Linked DNA regions of Marinagarivorans cellulosilyticus. Each later gene encodes a partner of the first gene's protein in a complex. Links are inferred from orthologs where the notes say so. Each region holds a gene or a part of one and is shown in the gene's direction. Other genes may lie near its edges. The genes, in order: aceF and lpdA.

Region 1 (8,715 bases):
CTTATGCGGTTAACCAAACTTATAAGCCCGCGCATATCGACCCGGCTAAAAACGAAGCGTATAAAGTACTATTAGATAAAAGCGCACTACCCGCTAAAAATCCCTTTGTGCCAGAAAGCTTAGCGTTGATAAAAGAGGCGCACGATAAGCCCAAGCAAATTGTAAAACATGCTCGCTTTAATGCATGGCATGTCAGTAATACCGAATTTTCTGTACCGCGAGCAACAGTGCGGGTGCGCTTAAAATCAGTGTTAGTAGAGCAATCTGCAGAACATGCTGCGATGGTGAAATTACTGGCCGACGCTATCGAAGCCGATCTCAATCCGGTGACATATCAAGCGGCAATGGCCGGCGCAAACTTTAGTATTAATGCCACCTCGAGAGGCATCGATTTTGTTTTTAGTGGTTATTCAGATAGCATTGAGCCGCTACTAAATTACACGGTAAAACAGCTTAATAATTACAAAAAAGGTAAGGGGATTGTTGCCGAGTTGCCTCGCCTTAAAAGCATGCAAGAGGCTTTGGTGCGACGTTATCGCAATGACAAAAAAGAAACGCCTTACCGACAAATGATGAGCCACCTTGCGGCAACGCTTTATCAGCCGTATTGGTCTGCACCAGATATGGCTGATGCGCTAGCCGCGCTAGAGCCTACAGCCTTGCCGGGTTTTACTGAGAATTTATTGCGTCAAAGTGAAGTCACGGTGCTAACCGCGGGCAATATTAATACTCGGCATGCGAAAAAGCTGGCGAAAAAGCTAAAGCGCGTATTGGTCGATGGGCGCTCATTTAAATCGAAAGTGGGAGCAAGGGTGACTCAGCTTGTGCAGGCTAACGCTATTGATATTGCAGCCGAGCACCAAGACAACGCCACGATGCTTTACCTGCAGGGCAGCGATGATTCGCTGCAGGAACAAGCCGCATTACAGTTGTTTGCGCAAACTTTGAGCACGCCATTTTATCACCAGCTGCGCACCCAGCAGCAGCTAGGTTACATTGTATTTGGCAGTTACTACCCTGTGCGGGAGGTGCCAGGTGCGGTTTTTGTTGTGCAATCACCGCAGGCGGATGTTGTGGCATTAGAGCGAGCGATATCGACATTTTTAGCCGATTATAAACCCGACTTCGACACCCAGTTTCATGTCCATCAATTGGCGTTGGTAGGGCAGTTATCCGAGAAACCCAAAAACTTGAATGCGCTGGTAAGCCAATACTGGCAAAGTTTAAACAGTGGCGATACGGCGTTCAGTCGCGACGAGGCGTTGATTGCCGCAGTTGAAAATTACCAGCTTGATGATTTCAAGGCTTGGTACAACCAGTTTTTAACGGATAGCCAAAAGCGTCAGCTGATTTTATATTCCCAAAATGCCACGGTAGATAAGCCTAAAACGGTATTCTCGTTAATTCCTCACATCACTGATTACGCGGCCTTTAAGGGCAAGGCTCCCTCCTTGCTGTACCCCTAAGTTGTTTATTATGCGCTCGGTATTTGCCGAGCTGTAAATTGAGCAGATGGTACGACTATTGCGCAATGTGACAGCTGTAACACTGCGCAATAGGCCCGCCTATCTATGGGCGGGCCCGACGCACAGCTAGAAATGTGAATTTGATCTGTGTAGAATCGTGGCGCCTTAATCTGTAGTTCATCGTTATTGGGGCAGTTGCGTAACACCTTATTTCTACTTTCACAGCTTTGCTGCGGCTACTAAGAAGGCGCGGTAGCAGGGTCTTTTGGTTGCGACTGGCTCACACCTACCGCTTCGTTGGTATGGCGTATAGATGAACACACCGCTACCGCGTGGCCCCCTAAGACTAGGCGGCGCACTCAGTAGTGCAATTGATATTAAAAAACGACGAGCTGAAAAGGGAAGAGCCAGCTTGTTCCTGTTATTACTGAAACTTGCGTACTTTGTGTAAGGCGCAGTGGATGAGGAGGCTTTGATGCTTGAGGAAAACGATACTCTTGAAACACAAGAGTGGCTAGACGCACTAGAATCTGTCATTAAACACAGCGGTTCTGAGCGTGCTGGACAATTGCTGGCAAACTTGTCGAACGCTGCGACACAGGCCGGTGTCCGCCTGCCGTCCGCGATTACTACACCCTACAGCAATACCATTCCCGTTTCAGCGGAAGCACAAATTCCTGGTGATTTAGCGTTAGAGCGTAAAATTCGCTCATTAATTCGGTGGAATGCAATTGCTACGGTTGTTCGTGCTAATGCGAATAACGATGATGGCCTCGGTGGTCATATATCGTCTTTCTCCTCTTCTGCGACTTTATACGATGTAGCTTTTAACCACTTCTTTCGCGGTAATAACGGCGAGCAAATGGGCGATTGCGTTTACTTTCAGGGCCATATCGCTCCGGGTATTTACGCCCGCTCGTACCTAGAAGGTCGTATCAACGAAGATCAGCTTAATAACTTTCGTCGTGAAGTTGATGGCAAGGGTTTGTCGTCTTATCCGCATCCTTGGTTAATGCCTGATTACTGGCAGTTCCCAACGGTATCTATGGGCCTTGGTCCCATCACGGCTATTTACCAAGCTAACTTTATGCGTTACATGTCGGCTCGCGAATTGGTGCCGCGCGGTGATCGTAAAGTATGGGCGTTTTTGGGCGATGGTGAGTGTGACGAGCCAGAAAGCTTAGGCGCAATATCGTTAGCAGGCCGTGAAGGCTTAGATAACCTTATTTTTGTGATTAACTGTAACTTGCAGCGTCTTGATGGCCCTGTGCGCGGTAACGGTAAGATTATTCAAGAACTTGAAGGTATGTTCCGTGGCGCAGGCTGGAATGTGCTTAAAGTGGTTTGGGGTAAAGGCTGGGACCGCTTGCTTGAAAAAGACACCACTGGTTTATTGCAGCAACGCATGAACGAAGTGGTTGATGGCGAGTTGCAAAACTACAAGGCCAACGGCGGCGCTTACACCCGTAAGCACTTCTTCGGTAAATACCCAGAGTTACTCTCGCTTGTAGAAGATATGAGCGATGACGACATTATGCATTTAAGCCGTGGTGGTCACGACCCTCAAAAGGTGTATGCCGCATATCACGAAGCGACAAACCACAAAGGGCAGCCAACGGTTATTCTGGCACAAACTGTTAAAGGTTATGGTTTGGGTGCGGCCGGTGGCGAGTCTGTCAATATTGCGCACAACGTTAAAAAGCTGGGCGCCGAAGATTTATTGCGTATTCGCGACCGCTTTAATATTCCGCTAACGGACGAGCAGGTTAAAGATGTTCCGTTTTATCGCCCCGCAGAAGACTCGCCTGAAATTAAGTACCTAAAGTCTCGCCGTGAAGCGTTGAATGGTTATTTACCATCGCGCGTCAGTGACTTTACGCCGCTCGAAACCCCCGGGCTCGATAAATTCCCGCGTCTTTTAAAGACGACGGGCGAGCGAACAATGTCGACGACTAAGGCGTTTGTACAATACTTGTCGGCGTTGGCGAAAGACAAAAACATGGGCAAAAATCTAGTGCCTATTGTGCCTGACGAAGCCCGTACTTTTGGTATGGAAGGTATGTTCCGCCAGTTAGGTATTTATAGCTCGGCTGGCCAGCAATATACCCCGCATGATCACGAGCAGATCATGTACTACAAAGAAGATAAAAAAGGCCAGATCATGGAAGAAGGCATCAACGAAGCAGGCGCTATGTCGGCTTGGGTTGCTGCTGCTACGGCCTATAGCAACTACAAAATGCCGATGGTGCCGTTTTACGTGTACTACTCGATGTTTGGCTTCCAGCGCATTGGTGATTTAGCCTGGTTAGCGGGCGACGCTCAAGCGCGTGGCTTTTTAATTGGTGCCACCGCAGGGCGCACCACGCTTAACGGCGAAGGCTTGCAGCACCAAGATGGTCACAGTCATGTGATGGCAAATACCATTCCTAACTGTCGCAGCTACGACCCCACTTATGGCTTTGAGTTGGCGGTGATTATTACAGACGGTTTGCGCCGTATGTATGCTGAAAAAGAGAATGTCTTTTACTACATCACCACCATGACCGAAGAATATACCCACCCAGATATGCCAGAAGGTGCCGAAGAAGGCATTATTAAAGGTATTTATCAATTGGCCGCAGGCAAGAAAACGCCTAAAGGCAAGCACCGCGTACAGTTGATGGGGGCGGGTTCTATTTTGCGCGAAGTTGAAGCGGCAGCCGAATTGTTACGCAAAGACTTTGGTGTGGAATCAGACATCTGGAGTGTCACAAGCACCAACGAGCTAACACGTGAAGCGCAAACAGTTGAGCGCTGGAATCGCTTCCACCCCGATCAACCGGCCAAAAAAGCTTACGTGACCCAAACGCTTGAAAAACAAGACGGCCCGTTCATTATCTCGACGGATTACATCAAAAATTATTCTGAGCAATTGCGCAATTACATCCCTGGCGATTACTACGTGTTGGGTACAGATGGTTTTGGTCGCAGTGATTCACGCAGTAAGTTGCGCGAGTTCTTCGAGGTGGATCGTAACTACGTTGCCGTGACGGCGCTTAAGGCGTTGGCAGACCAAGGCAAAATTGACGCGAAAGTGGTTGTAGAAGCCATGGCAAAATATGGCATCGATGCTGAAAAAGCCGAGCCCTTGACGGTATAGGAGTCTATTGTGGCGATTGAAATAATTAACATCCCTGATGTTGGCGGCGCAGAAGGCGTTGATGTCATTGAGATTAGCGTTGCGGTTGGCGATACGATAGCCGCCGATCAAGAAGTGCTGATGCTAGAGTCCGATAAAGCCAGTATGGATATCCCTTCGCCAAAAGGCGGCGTGGTAAAAGCCATATTGGTTAAAGAGGGCGATAAAGTCGCGGAAGGCACGCCAATGCTTGAGCTTGAAGTGGAAGGCGATGCCGCTGCTCCAGAGCCAGCTGCCGCTCCAGAGCCAGCCGCTGAGCCGGCTCCGGCAGCAGCGAGTGCACCAGAGGCGAGTGTTACAGATATTCCGGTACCGGATATCGGTGGTGCAGAAGGCGTAGAGGTTATAGAAGTTTTTGTCGCGGTGGGCGATACCGTAAGCGAAGGCGATAGCCTTATTGTTTTAGAATCCGATAAAGCCAGTATGGAAATCCCCGCACCTGCGAGCGGTAAAATAACCGCATTCACGATTAAAGTGGGTGATAAAGCTAGCCAGGGTGATGTGATTGGTCAAATGGAAGTCGAGGGTGCTGCGCCAGCAGCTGCCCCTGCACCAGAGGCCCCAAAAGCGGCAGCACCAGCTCCCGCTGTCACGTCTGCTCCGGCTAAAGCCGAACCAGTACCTGCGTCGTCGGTTGGCGCTGAAATAGTCGTTTCCTCTAGCGAAGTCTATGCCGGTCCTGCGGTACGCAAACTAGCTCGCCAGCTTGGCGTTAACCTTGCCGAGGTCAAAGGTACGGGTACGCGCGGCCGTGTTTCGTTTGACGATGTTCATGGCTTTGTCAAAAACGTGATGCAAAAGCGTGCTTCCGGCGGCGGTGTGACTAGCGGCGCTGGTATTCCAGCCGTGCCCGACGTGGATTATGCCCAGTTTGGTGAAGTTGAACTTGTGAAAATGAGCAAGATCAAGCAGCTAACCGCAGAAGCTATGACGCGTAACTGGCTAAATATTCCGCGTGTCACGCAATTTGATGATGCCGATATTACCGATATCGAAAGTTTCCGCAAAGGCATGAAAGCCGAAGCTGAAAAATCAGGCGTTAAGTTAACGCCGCTACCGTTCATTATTAAAGCGGCTGCCGCTGCTTTACAGGCAGAGCCAAGTTTTAATGTGGCAATGCATAATGACGGTGAGCACATTATTCAGAAGAAGTTTATCCATATTGCTGTTGCGGTGGATACCCCGCGTGGCTTGATGGTGCCAGTGATTAAAAATGTCGATCAAAAAGGCATTTACGATATTGCTCGCGAAGTTGTGGAGTTGGCCGGTAAGGCGCGTGACGGCAAATTGAAGCCGGCCGAAATGCAAGGCGGTTGCTTTACTATTTCTAGCTTGGGCCCATTTGGCGGTACCGGTTTTACACCTATGGTGAGCACAACTGAAGCAGGCATTCTGGGTGTCTCTAAAGCAAGCATGCAGCCGGTGTGGGATGGCGCAGCCTTCCAGCCGCGTATGATGTTGCCGCTAAGTCTTTCTTACGATCACCGTGCAGTTAACGGTAGTGATGCCGGGCGCTTCCTGACTTACTTAAGTACAGTGCTTGGCGATGTTCGCCGTTTATTACTATAAGCATTAATACGCAATAATTTAAAACCGGCCAATGGCCGGTTTTTTTGTTTTTGGAGCGTAGAATTTATGTCTTTGTTTACCATTGGTTATGCCACTAAGCCGATAGATACCTTCGTTGCACAATTGCAGCGCCACAATATTCAAGCGGTTGCCGATGTACGTTCGGTACCTTATAGCAAAGCATTTTTTGATTATCACAAAGAAGCGATTGAAGCGCGTTTAAAAACCGAGGGTATTTATTATGTATACCTTGGTGACGAGCTGGGCCCGCGCTCAAAAGATGATGCGCATTATGACGAGCTAGGCCAAGTACAATTCGACCGTCTAATGGCCTCGGCCTTATTCAAGGCAGGTATTAATCGTCTAAATAACGGTTTAAATAAACCGCTGAGTATTGCGCTGATGTGTGCAGAAAAAGATCCAGCTACGTGCCATCGCAGTTTACTAATCGGGCATTATTGGGCGCGGAGCTACCCAAATGTGCCACTTGGGCATATTTTGCATGATGGAGAGCTAGAGTCGCAGTGCGCATTGGAATCCCGAGTAACGAAAATGCATGCCGCTGAGGATGATTTGTTTATGACGCCTTGCGAGTGTGCACACTCAGCCTATTTACAGCAATTAAAGTTAACGTCTTATCGTAAGCCTTTGTAAAAAGCTTAATAAAGCAGTGTTAATATATTGCTTTATTAATGTGTTTAATAACGGGGGTGGTAATGAGCTTCAGTAAGAAAGTGGCCATAGTGACCGGTGGCTCCACAGGGATAGGCAGAGAGGTAGTTTTAAAGCTCTGCGCGCAAGGCGCGAAAGTCTATAACTTGGATATTGTTGATGTTGAAAGTGATGCTTGCAGTTATATCGCGTGCGATGTAAGTAATTACGAGCAAGTAGAAAAGGCGGTTGCTCAGGTGTTGGATGAAAGCGGCCGGGTTGATCTGCTGTTTGCGAATGCCGGCATACATCTATTTGCGAATATCGAGCAAACCAGTGTGGATGAGTTTGAGCGAGTATTGGCGGTAAATTGCAAGGGTGTATTCTTTACGCTTAAAGCTGTATTGCCCATTATGAAAGAACAGCGACAGGGTAAGGTTTTGATTATGGGGTCGGATCAATCCTTTGTGGGTAAGGGGATGAGTGCGGCTTATGGCATGACTAAAGGCGCCGTTGCACAGCTGACTAAAAGTACCGCTATTGATTATGCCGAATTCAATATCAGCATCAATTGCATTTGCCCTGGCACTATTGATACGCCTTTGCTCCATAAGGCGGTCGATAAATTTAAGTCTATTACTGGCGCGAGCGATGGCGAGGTAATGGCAATTCTAGAAGATGCTCAGCCCATTAAGCGTATAGCTGAACCTGCTGAAATCGCGCGAGTCGCGTGTTTTTTGTTATCTGATGAAAATAGCTTTATGACGGGCGCCTTGGTGCCGGTTGATGGCGGCTATACCTGCCAATAAATAAAATATTCAGCCATCTGCACAATTGAGTGCTAATCGATCATTTTCTAGGCCGCTCAAGCCATCCATGGGTGCTATGCATGCGCTCCCGGCGCGTGAATACTTAGAAAATAATCAATCAGCCCCCGAGTCGGCAATAATTTTTTATGGCTAAATAGTTACAGAATAAATCAATCAAATGAGGAGAAAATAATGGAAGATGTTCAGATACAAATGCAAACACATGCGGAAAAGTTGTGGGAGCTAGTCACAATTTATGGCGGTCGTTTTGTTTTGGCGATTGTGGTTTTGGTGCTTGGGCTATGGATTATTGGCCGGATGAGCGATCTGGTGCGCAAATCTACCGTAAAAGGCTTACCCGATGAAACCCTTGCTAAGTTTCTTGCCAATATCTTTGAAATTATTCTAAAGGTATTGTTGGTTATTAGTGTGGCCTCTATGGTGGGGATTGAAACAACCTCTTTTGTAGCGGTGCTGGGTGCTGCGGGTTTGGCAGTAGGCTTGGCATTGCAAGGTAGTTTGTCAAACTTTGCCGGTGGTGTGATGGTGCTGATTTTCCGCCCGTTTAAAGTGGGGGATTATGTTGAAGCGCAGGGTTTAGAAGGAGTAGTGATTGATATAGGTATTTTTGTTACTACGCTTAAAACTTTTGATAAGCGCACAATTATCGTCCCTAATGGCCCGCTAGCTAATGGCAATATTATTAATCACACTGCCAGCGAAGTGCGCGCGGTAGAAGTCGCGATAGGTATATCCTATTCAGATGATATCGCTAAAGGTAAAGAGGCCATGGAGGCTGTATTAAAAAATGATCCTCGTATTTTACAAGATCAAGATAACCTAGTTGCCGTCGTTGATCTTGGTGCAAGCTCGGTTGATTTTTTAGTGCGTGCATTTGTAAAGACAGAAGATTATTGGTCGTTCTATTTTGATTCTAGACCTTTGCTCAAGGCGGCTGTCGAAGAGGCCGGCCTAACCATCCCGTTCCCTCAACGCGATGTGCATATTATCCCTGAAGCTAGCTAGCCATACTTGCAGCGAG
Region 2 (8,671 bases), 580 kb from region 1 along the record:
GGCATGGCCGAAATTTTAGCCTATGGGTCAATGCTAGAAGAAGGCATTGCCATTCGCATTACAGGGCAAGATGTTGGCAGGGGAACTTTCTCGCACCGCCACGCGGTAGTCCACAATCAAAAAGATGGTTCCAGTTATATCCCGCTTAAGAATTTATCTGAAGATCAACCCAACCTGCACATTTACGACTCTTACCTTTCTGAAGAAGCGGTACTTGCATTTGAATACGGCTACTCAACAACCAAACCCAATGCACTAGTAATTTGGGAAGCACAATTCGGCGACTTCGCCAATGGCGCTCAAGTTGTGATTGACCAATTCATTACCAGTGGCGAACACAAATGGGGGCGCCTATCAGGCTTAACCATGCTGTTACCACACGGCTATGAAGGCCAAGGGCCAGAACACTCCTCTGCCCGCTTAGAGCGCTTTATGCAGCTGTGTGCAGAGCAAAATATTCAGGTTTGTATTCCGACAACGCCGGCACAAGTGTTTCACATGTTGCGCCGCCAAGCATTGCGACCATTGCGCCGCCCACTTGTAGTAATGAGCCCCAAGTGGATTTTACGCCACAAGCTTGCAACATCCACGCTCGAAGAGTTGGCTGAAGGCAGCTTCCAGAACGTGATTGGCGAAAAAGAAGTTACACCTGAAAACGCTCGCCGCGTTGTATTGTGTAGCGGCAAGGTTTATTACCATTTGCTAGAAGCACGCAACGAGCGCAAACAAAATAATGTTGCTTTAGTCCGCTTAGAACAGCTCTACCCGTTCCCCGATGAAGAGCTGCAAAAAGTATTGGAACCATTTGCTAACGTTACTGATGTTATTTGGTGTCAAGAAGAGCCCATGAACCAAGGGGCTTGGAATTCCAACCAACATCGTATGCGCGCTGCGCTAGAGGGTGTAAACTCTGACGCCTTCTTGCGTTATGCTGGCCGCTCGCCATCGTCGGCACCGGCAGCAGGCTATGCCTCAACACACTTGGAAGAACAAAATCGCTTTATTAACGCAGCGCTAGATGTAACGGTCTAGGCCGTTATTTGCAATGCAATAAATTCACCGCGACAATGCTAATGCCAGCTATAAAACTCGCTAAGAACTGCAGGCATAGGCAAACGACCATTATCAGGGCCTTAACTGAAGGACATATTTGGAATGACCATTGAAATTAAAGCACCAACATTTCCCGAGTCTGTTCAAGATGGCACCATAGCCACTTGGCACAAACAACCCGGCGAAGCTGTATCTCGCGACGAACTGATTGTCGACATCGAAACCGATAAAGTGGTTCTAGAAGTCGTTGCACCTGCTGATGGCGCCCTGACTGAAGTTTTAAAAGGTGAAGGTGAAGTTATTTTAAGCAATGAAGTGATTGCTAAATTCGAAGCCGGCGCTGGCACCGCACAACCGGCCGCCAGCGATAATACCGAAGCCGCACCTGCCGCTAACACCAGCGATAGCGACGAAGACGCCCTTGTTAATCCCGCTGCGCGCAAGCTAGCTGCCGAAAAAGGCGTAGACCTTGCCTCAATTAAAGGCACCGGTAAAGGCGGTCGAATCACCAAGGACGATGTCATTAACGCGCCTGCGGCGCCTGCCGCTAAAGCCCCAGCTCCTGCACCGGTTAATGCGCCTGCGGTTAGCACTAGCGCCGACGGTCGCACAGAAAAACGCGTTCCCATGACGCGCTTGCGAGCACGCATTGCCGAGCGCCTGCTTGATGCATCACAAAATACCGCAATGTTGACTACGTTTAACGAGGTCAACATGGGCCCCATCATGGAGCTTCGCAAAAAGTACAAAGAACAATTTGAAAAAGTTCACAATGGAAGCCGTTTAGGCTTTATGGGCTTTTTTGTAAAAGCCGCTGTAGAGGCGCTAAAACGCTTGCCCGCCGTCAATGCAAGCATTGATGGTAACGACATTGTTTACCATGGTTATCAAGACGTTGGCGTTGCCGTATCCACACCCAAAGGTTTAGTTGTGCCAGTACTGCGCAACGCAGAAAATATGGGCTTAGCCGATGTCGAGAACACCATTCGCGACTTTGGTATGCGCGCTAAAGACGGCAAGCTAGGCATCGAAGAAATGACGGGCGGCACCTTCACTATTACTAACGGCGGCGTGTTTGGCTCTTTAATGTCAACACCCATTCTTAACCCGCCACAAGCGGCAATATTGGGCATGCATAAAATTCAAGAGCGTCCAATGGCTGTTAATGGCAAGGTCGAAATTTTACCCATGATGTACCTAGCCCTTTCTTATGACCACCGTTTAATCGATGGTAAAGAGGCCGTACAATTCTTGGTAGCTATCAAAGACATGATCGAAGACCCAGCACGTATGCTGCTAGAAGTTTAGACCGTCTATTAATTTTTTCTTTGAGCCGGGCGGGACGCACACCCGAGCATTTTCAGCGTTCCCGGCTCTTTCGCTGACTCACACTTGGGGTGTTTATCAATGTCCACTAAATACGATGTAATTGTTATCGGTTCTGGTCCAGCGGGCTATGTTGCTGCAATCCGCTGCGCGCAACTTGGCTTAAAAACAGCCTGTATCGAAAAATGGAAAGACGAAAAAGGTAAAGGCGTTAACGGCGGCACCTGCTTAAACGTAGGCTGCATTCCCTCTAAGGCTTTACTCGACAGCTCTTATAAGTATCACGAAGCAAAAGATCATTTTGATATTCACGGTATTTCAACCAAAGAATTGAAAATTGATGTTAAAACCATGATTGGCCGCAAAAACGATATTGTTAAGCAATTAACCAGTGGTATTGCCGGGCTATTTATGGCCAACAAAGTTACCTCCCTTTACGGTACCGGTAAATTATTAGCCGGCAAAAAAGTTCAGTTTGTCGATTTTGATGGCAAAGAAGAAGTACTCGAAGCTGACAACGTAATTTTGGCTGCGGGCTCTGTGCCCGTAAATATCCCTGTCGCTGCTGTTGATAACGACGTAATCGTCGACTCTACCGGCGCGCTAGAATTTGACGAAGTTCCTAAGCGCCTAGGCGTTATTGGTGCTGGCGTTATTGGGCTTGAACTCGGCTCTGTTTGGAATCGCCTAGGTTCAGAAGTTGTATGCCTAGAGGCTATGGATAAATTCTTGGCCGTGATGGATCAGCAAATTGCGAAAGAAACCAAAAAAATCTTAACCAAACAAGGCTTAGACATTCGCCTAAGCTGCCGCGTAACTGGCAGCGAAATAAAAACCAAAGGCAAGAAGAAAGAAGTTGAAGTTACTTTTACCGACAAAGAAGGTAACGCTCAAACCGAAACTTTCGACAAGCTAATCGTCTGTGTTGGTCGCCGCCCATATACCAAAAATCTTTTGGCTGACGACAGCGGCGTGAAATTGGACGAGCGCGGTTCTATTTACGTTAACGATCTTTGTGCAACAAGCGCTCCCGGCGTATTTGCCATTGGTGATTTAGTGCGCGGCCCAATGCTTGCCCACAAAGGTTCTGAAGAAGGCGTTATGGTTGCCGAGCGCATTGCCGGCGAAAAGACCGTTATGAATTACGACATTATTCCTAACGTTATTTACACTCACCCTGAAGTTGCTTCTGTGGGTAAAAACGAAGAACAACTTAAAGCCGAAGGTATTGAGTACAACGTCGGTACATTCCCATTCTTAGCCATTGGCCGCGCATTAGCAGCCAACGAAAAAGACGGCATGGTGAAGATTTTAGCGCACGCTAAAACCGACCGCATATTGGGCGCCCACATTGTTGGCCCCAGCGCTGCCGACTTAGTACAGCAAGTTGCCATTGCAATGGAATTTGGCTCAAGCGCCGAAGACTTAGGCATGATGGTATTCGGACACCCAACATTGTCTGAAGCGGTACACGAAGCGGCATTAGCCGTTCATGGCCACGCCATTCACATGCCAAACCGCAAAAAACGTTAAATAATAGGCCGCATTTAATGCGGCCTATTATTTATTTTTAAGCGTTAGCTAGACCCGCTTTTATCGTTATAGAGCACAATTTTGATCACCCCCAGCTTAGCAGCTGGGCTTTACTCATTAAGCGCGCGTTCGCGTGTTATTAACAATGGAACATAGTCATGAATTTGCATGAATATCAGGCAAAACAGCTATTTGCTGAATACGGCTTGCCCGTTTCAAAAGGTATCGCCGCAGAAACCCCCAGTGAAGCAGCGGGCGCCGCTGATATTATTGGCGGCGACAAATGGGTAGTAAAAGCACAGGTTCACGCCGGTGGCCGCGGTAAAGCCGGCGGAGTTAAGTTGGTTTCATCAAAAGCCGAAATTGAAGAATTTTCCCGTCACTGGTTAGGCAAAAACTTAGTTACTTACCAAACAGACGAAAATGGCCAACCTGTTAGCCGTATATTAGTGGAATCCTGCACTGATATCGCCCAAGAGCTTTACCTTGGCGCTGTTGTCGACCGCTCTACCCGCCGCATTGTATTTATGGCATCGACTGAAGGCGGCGTTGAAATTGAAAAGGTCGCCGAAGAAACTCCCGAAAAAATCTTAAAAGCGATTATCGATCCTTTAGCAGGCCCACAGCCATACCAAGGCCGCGAGCTTGCTTTCAAATTGGGGTTAAAGGGCGACCAAATTAAGCAATTTACCAAGATCTTCTTGGGCCTTGCAAAAATGTTCCAAGACTATGATTTTGCATTATTAGAAATCAATCCGCTTGTAATTACCGATGCCGGCAACCTGCACTGCCTAGATGGCAAAATCAACATCGACAGCAACGCCATGTACCGCCAGCCCAAATTAAAAGAAATGCATGATCCATCGCAAGAAGACGAGCGCGAAGCGCATGCGGCTAAATGGGAGCTTAACTACGTGGCACTCGATGGCAACATCGGCTGCATGGTTAACGGTGCTGGCTTAGCCATGGGCACAATGGATATCGTTAAACTTCACGGTGGCCAACCTGCAAACTTCCTTGATGTGGGCGGCGGCGCGACCAAAGAGCGCGTTATAGAAGCCTTTAAAATTATCTTGTCCGACGAGAATGTCAAAGCCGTATTAATTAATATTTTCGGCGGCATTGTGCGTTGCGACTTAATCGCAGAAGGCGTTATTGGTGCCGTTAGCGAGGTAGGCGTAAAAGTGCCTGTTGTCGTTCGCTTAGAAGGTAACAATGCAGAGCTAGGCGCTAAAGTACTCGCCGATAGCGGTTTAAATATTATTGCAGCGACCAGCTTAACGGATGCTGCTGAGCAAGTTGTTAAAGCTGCAGCGGAGGCTTAATCATGAGCGTTTTAATTAATAAAGACACCAAAGTATTATGCCAAGGCTTTACTGGCGCCCAAGGTACCTTTCACTCTGAACAAGCAATTGAGTACGGCACTAAAATGGTTGGAGGTGTAACGCCAGGTAAAGGCGGCCAAACGCACTTAGGTCTGCCCGTATTCAACACCATGAGCGAAGCCGTAGCTGCCACAGGCGCTGAAGCCAGTGTTATTTATGTCCCAGCGCCCTTCTGTAAAGATTCTATCTTAGAAGCAGCAAACAGCGGCGTGAAGCTGATTGTATGTATTACTGAAGGCATTCCTACACTGGATATGCTAGATGCTAAAGTGCGATGCGATGAGCTAGGCGTGCGCTTAATTGGCCCTAACTGCCCCGGCGTAATTACTCCTGGCGAATGTAAAATTGGCATTATGCCTGGCCACATTCACTTGCCCGGTAAAGTCGGCATTGTTTCGCGCTCAGGCACCTTAACCTACGAAGCGGTTAAACAAACCACCGATTTCGGTTTTGGACAATCAACCTGTGTAGGTATTGGTGGCGATCCAATTCCTGGCTCTAACTTTATCGACATCTTGGAAATGTTCCAAGCCGACGATAAAACAGAAGCCATCGTAATGATCGGTGAAATTGGCGGCACAGCTGAAGAAGAAGCAGCTGCTTATATTAAAGCCAACGTCACTAAGCCTGTTGTATCTTACATTGCCGGCGTAACGGCGCCCCCAGGCAAGCGTATGGGCCATGCGGGTGCGATTATTTCTGGCGGTAAAGGCACAGCAGACGAAAAGTTTGCAGCCTTGCAAGATGCTGGTGTTAAGACTGTACGCAGCCTAGCTGATATCGGTAAAGCGCTTAAAGAAATTACTGGCTGGTAGTTTCGAGTAGCGTAAAAAAGGCCTTAACTCTTTTTGGAGTTAAGGCCTTTTTTGTATGTCTGAATGTAGGGAAATTCAAAGCGACTAATCTAAACAGTTGTAGACTAGTTGTAATGTAAAAGAAAAAAGTACACCGATATTTTTCATTAAATTCTCGCAGCTTTTATTTTGAAATTTTTACAGATACAGGAATCTTAGTAACGCGGGATATCTCATGCGCTAGAACTTTGGCGGCGGCCACTCCGCGCTCGCCTTTCCACTGCCGGCCTTTCACGTACGAGTCTATCGGCACAGTATTTCTCCCCACGGCATGTAAGACGACCAAATCTTTTGGCATGCTTTTTCTAAATCGACCGTCCCCTTGCACGCTTAAACCAGGATTGTCTGCGTAAGTGATCAGCAAGGTACGAAATTCACTTCGAGGTAACTGACGAGTGTTTTTCTTTGTAAACATTCTCGTTTCATTAATTACAAAACCTCTAGAGCTATAATACAATTTATCCTCATATCCCAGAATCCAAATAGATATCCAGCCAAGAAAAAATGACGCCACTGTCATAAATAGAATCTGAATATCAGGCCCATTCTTAAACAATTCGTACCCCCCTACAAACAGGAACGACAGGGCCCATAAAGCCACCAAACATCCGAGCCACTTGAGATGCTGACCACTTCTTAACGCGCCTACAAGGGCTAAATCTCTCATTAGTTTTGACACCCGCCTGATATTTTCGCATCCACCAATTTTATTTTCTCTGAAACAGAAACACTTGTAGCAAAGAAACCGCCTATGTTTATCTCAAGCTCTAGCACCAGCTCGAACTATACCTTTCTAAACTCGTAGCTTACGCAATTAGCTTTACCACAATCACCGAGATACCAGTTCCCTCTTACACCAAGGTGTATATTAACCAAACCGTCAGCCTTGCCGCCCAAAGCGACAATGTCAGTGCAATTAGTATATCCCGCACCATACCGGTCCGAAAACCCATCGCTGTCGCAAGATTATTAGACCAGAACAATTGACCTGTGCAGTTGCCAACCAGCCAACTCCCAAAGTCCCACTTAGACCCCAACCGCCTTTTGCACAATCACCATTATCATTACATTCAGAGGTTTCTCGCGAGGCATCGCCTTTAATCTGTACAATCGATCGACCACCCAAACCCACTTCTAATTTCCCGCCTAAATGTAAATCACCGAATCCTCGCTTATTAAACGCAAGAGCAACTCCTGCACCCGGAACTACGGCGGTCACCGAAGCCGAGGCTTTTGCTTCTGCAGTCCACGTTTCATAGCCTAGTGGGTCAACTCCTTTGGCACAGTCATCACAGCACTTTTTGCCTGTTTCATGCGCTCCACTCACAGCTATACCAGTGACGCTCAAATTGAATAGAGGATTTGTATTTATGGGCGCGAGTAATTCAGGGATCTTACCACCGAGAAACTCAATCCCTGGACCACCCTTTATCACTACTGGCGGATCGCCCACAGAGCAGTGATTGCCGCAGTCACCTTGAAAGTAGATGTGCACGCTTCACCACACACAGAGCAAGGGAAAAAGCCACCCATACGAAGAGCAGCTTCATTAAACAGCTACGAATACAACCCCGGCAACTCCCCGGTTACACCATTAGTACCAAAGCTTTCAATATCATGGCCCATATACTTAGCAATACTCACTAACAATTTAGTGTGGTCAACACCTCGCCCATCACCCTCGGCATTTAAGTCATAACGAATTTGACGATTACCCTGAATACCAAAATTATGGCCGCCAATTAGCATAAATGGCATATCGCGATGATCATGCAATTTGCCGTCACTCAAACAACTAAAGACATAAATTAATGTATTGTCTAAAAGGTTGCTAGAACCATCCGGTGTGGCTTTAAAGCGCTGTACCATTTCGATTAAGAAGCTATAAAAGTAATCAAGCGAGTTAATCCATGCTTGGCTAAAGTTGTGCGAAATACTGTGGTGGCTTCTAAAGTTTGATGTCGTGTGGGACATTTGCAGCCCGCCTACTCGGGTCATACCGCAACCTAAAAGACGCGTCATTAAATCGACTTGCAAACCCGCAACGGTTGTAAAGTTATCCTCTAAATGAATTTGCGGTGGGTGCACGCCAGGCATAGGGTCAAATTTATTCGGGTTAAAGTTTGTGGTTGAACATAAGCCCGTATCACCACTATCACCGCCAGCATTGGCTACACCATCGAGCTTTTTCTGTAAATCATTTAAAGCATCGATATTGGCCGAAAGTTTTAGACGCTCATCTACGCCTAAATCATTTTTCATTAGGGCTTCTAGTTCTTTGTGCGCTTGGCTAACAATATCGCGGCGTGGATCATAACCACCTGGGGTTGCACCCGGCGCACTTGAAAGACCATAGGCCCGATTAAAGGCTGCCACAGGGTCGTCTTCAGGTTTAACGGATACACCGTTGTAATAATGTGAGTGGTCAGTGGTGCCCGCTTGGAAATTAGCCATTGCGCCTAAATTCACATTTCGCACCGGCGTTTGGCCGCCAATATTATCTTGCTGACCCAGAATAAT

The links.
Region 2: the proteins of aceF (region 1) and lpdA are in contact, whole or in part, in a crystal structure (PDB 1EBD), measured with the Geobacillus stearothermophilus proteins. The link is inferred for Marinagarivorans cellulosilyticus from one-to-one orthologs. Residues at the interface, in WP_033016211.1 of Geobacillus stearothermophilus: Ile130, Ala131, Met132, Pro133, Arg136, Arg140, Glu141, Asn155, Arg157; in WP_049624544.1 of Geobacillus stearothermophilus: Pro340, Ser341, Asp344, Tyr345, Arg403, Asp406, Val408, Glu431, Ala432, Gly433, Asp438.

Annotation. Positions count from the first base shown.
Region 1 is NZ_AP023086.1:2,675,783-2,684,497, forward strand. Bases 3,941-6,913 are described here. They hold aceF (dihydrolipoyllysine-residue acetyltransferase), read left to right. Parts: upstream 3,941-4,614; coding sequence 4,615-6,213; downstream 6,214-6,913. Other genes in these bases: aceE (pyruvate dehydrogenase (acetyl-transferring), homodimeric type), read left to right, coding at 3,941-4,605; MARGE09_RS10780 (DUF488 domain-containing protein), read left to right, coding at 6,280-6,867. In the rest of the region: MARGE09_RS10765 (insulinase family protein), read left to right, coding at 1-1,466; more of aceE, read left to right, coding at 1,942-3,940; MARGE09_RS10785 (SDR family NAD(P)-dependent oxidoreductase), read left to right, coding at 6,930-7,673; MARGE09_RS10790 (mechanosensitive ion channel family protein), read left to right, coding at 7,866-8,699.
Region 2 is NZ_AP023086.1:3,256,683-3,265,353, reverse strand. What follows is about bases 1,758-4,686. They hold lpdA (dihydrolipoyl dehydrogenase), read left to right. Parts: upstream 1,758-2,460; coding sequence 2,461-3,912; downstream 3,913-4,686. Other genes in these bases: sucC (ADP-forming succinate--CoA ligase subunit beta), read left to right, coding at 4,071-4,686; odhB (2-oxoglutarate dehydrogenase complex dihydrolipoyllysine-residue succinyltransferase), read left to right, coding at 1,758-2,361. Outside these bases: MARGE09_RS13060 (2-oxoglutarate dehydrogenase E1 component), read left to right, coding at 1-1,032; more of odhB, read left to right, coding at 1,156-1,757; more of sucC, read left to right, coding at 4,687-5,237; sucD (succinate--CoA ligase subunit alpha), read left to right, coding at 5,240-6,112; MARGE09_RS13035 (hypothetical protein), read right to left, coding at 6,276-6,818; MARGE09_RS13030 (DUF1552 domain-containing protein), read right to left, coding at 7,709-8,671. UniProt on the Escherichia coli protein: Lipoamide dehydrogenase is a component of the glycine cleavage system as well as of the alpha-ketoacid dehydrogenase complexes.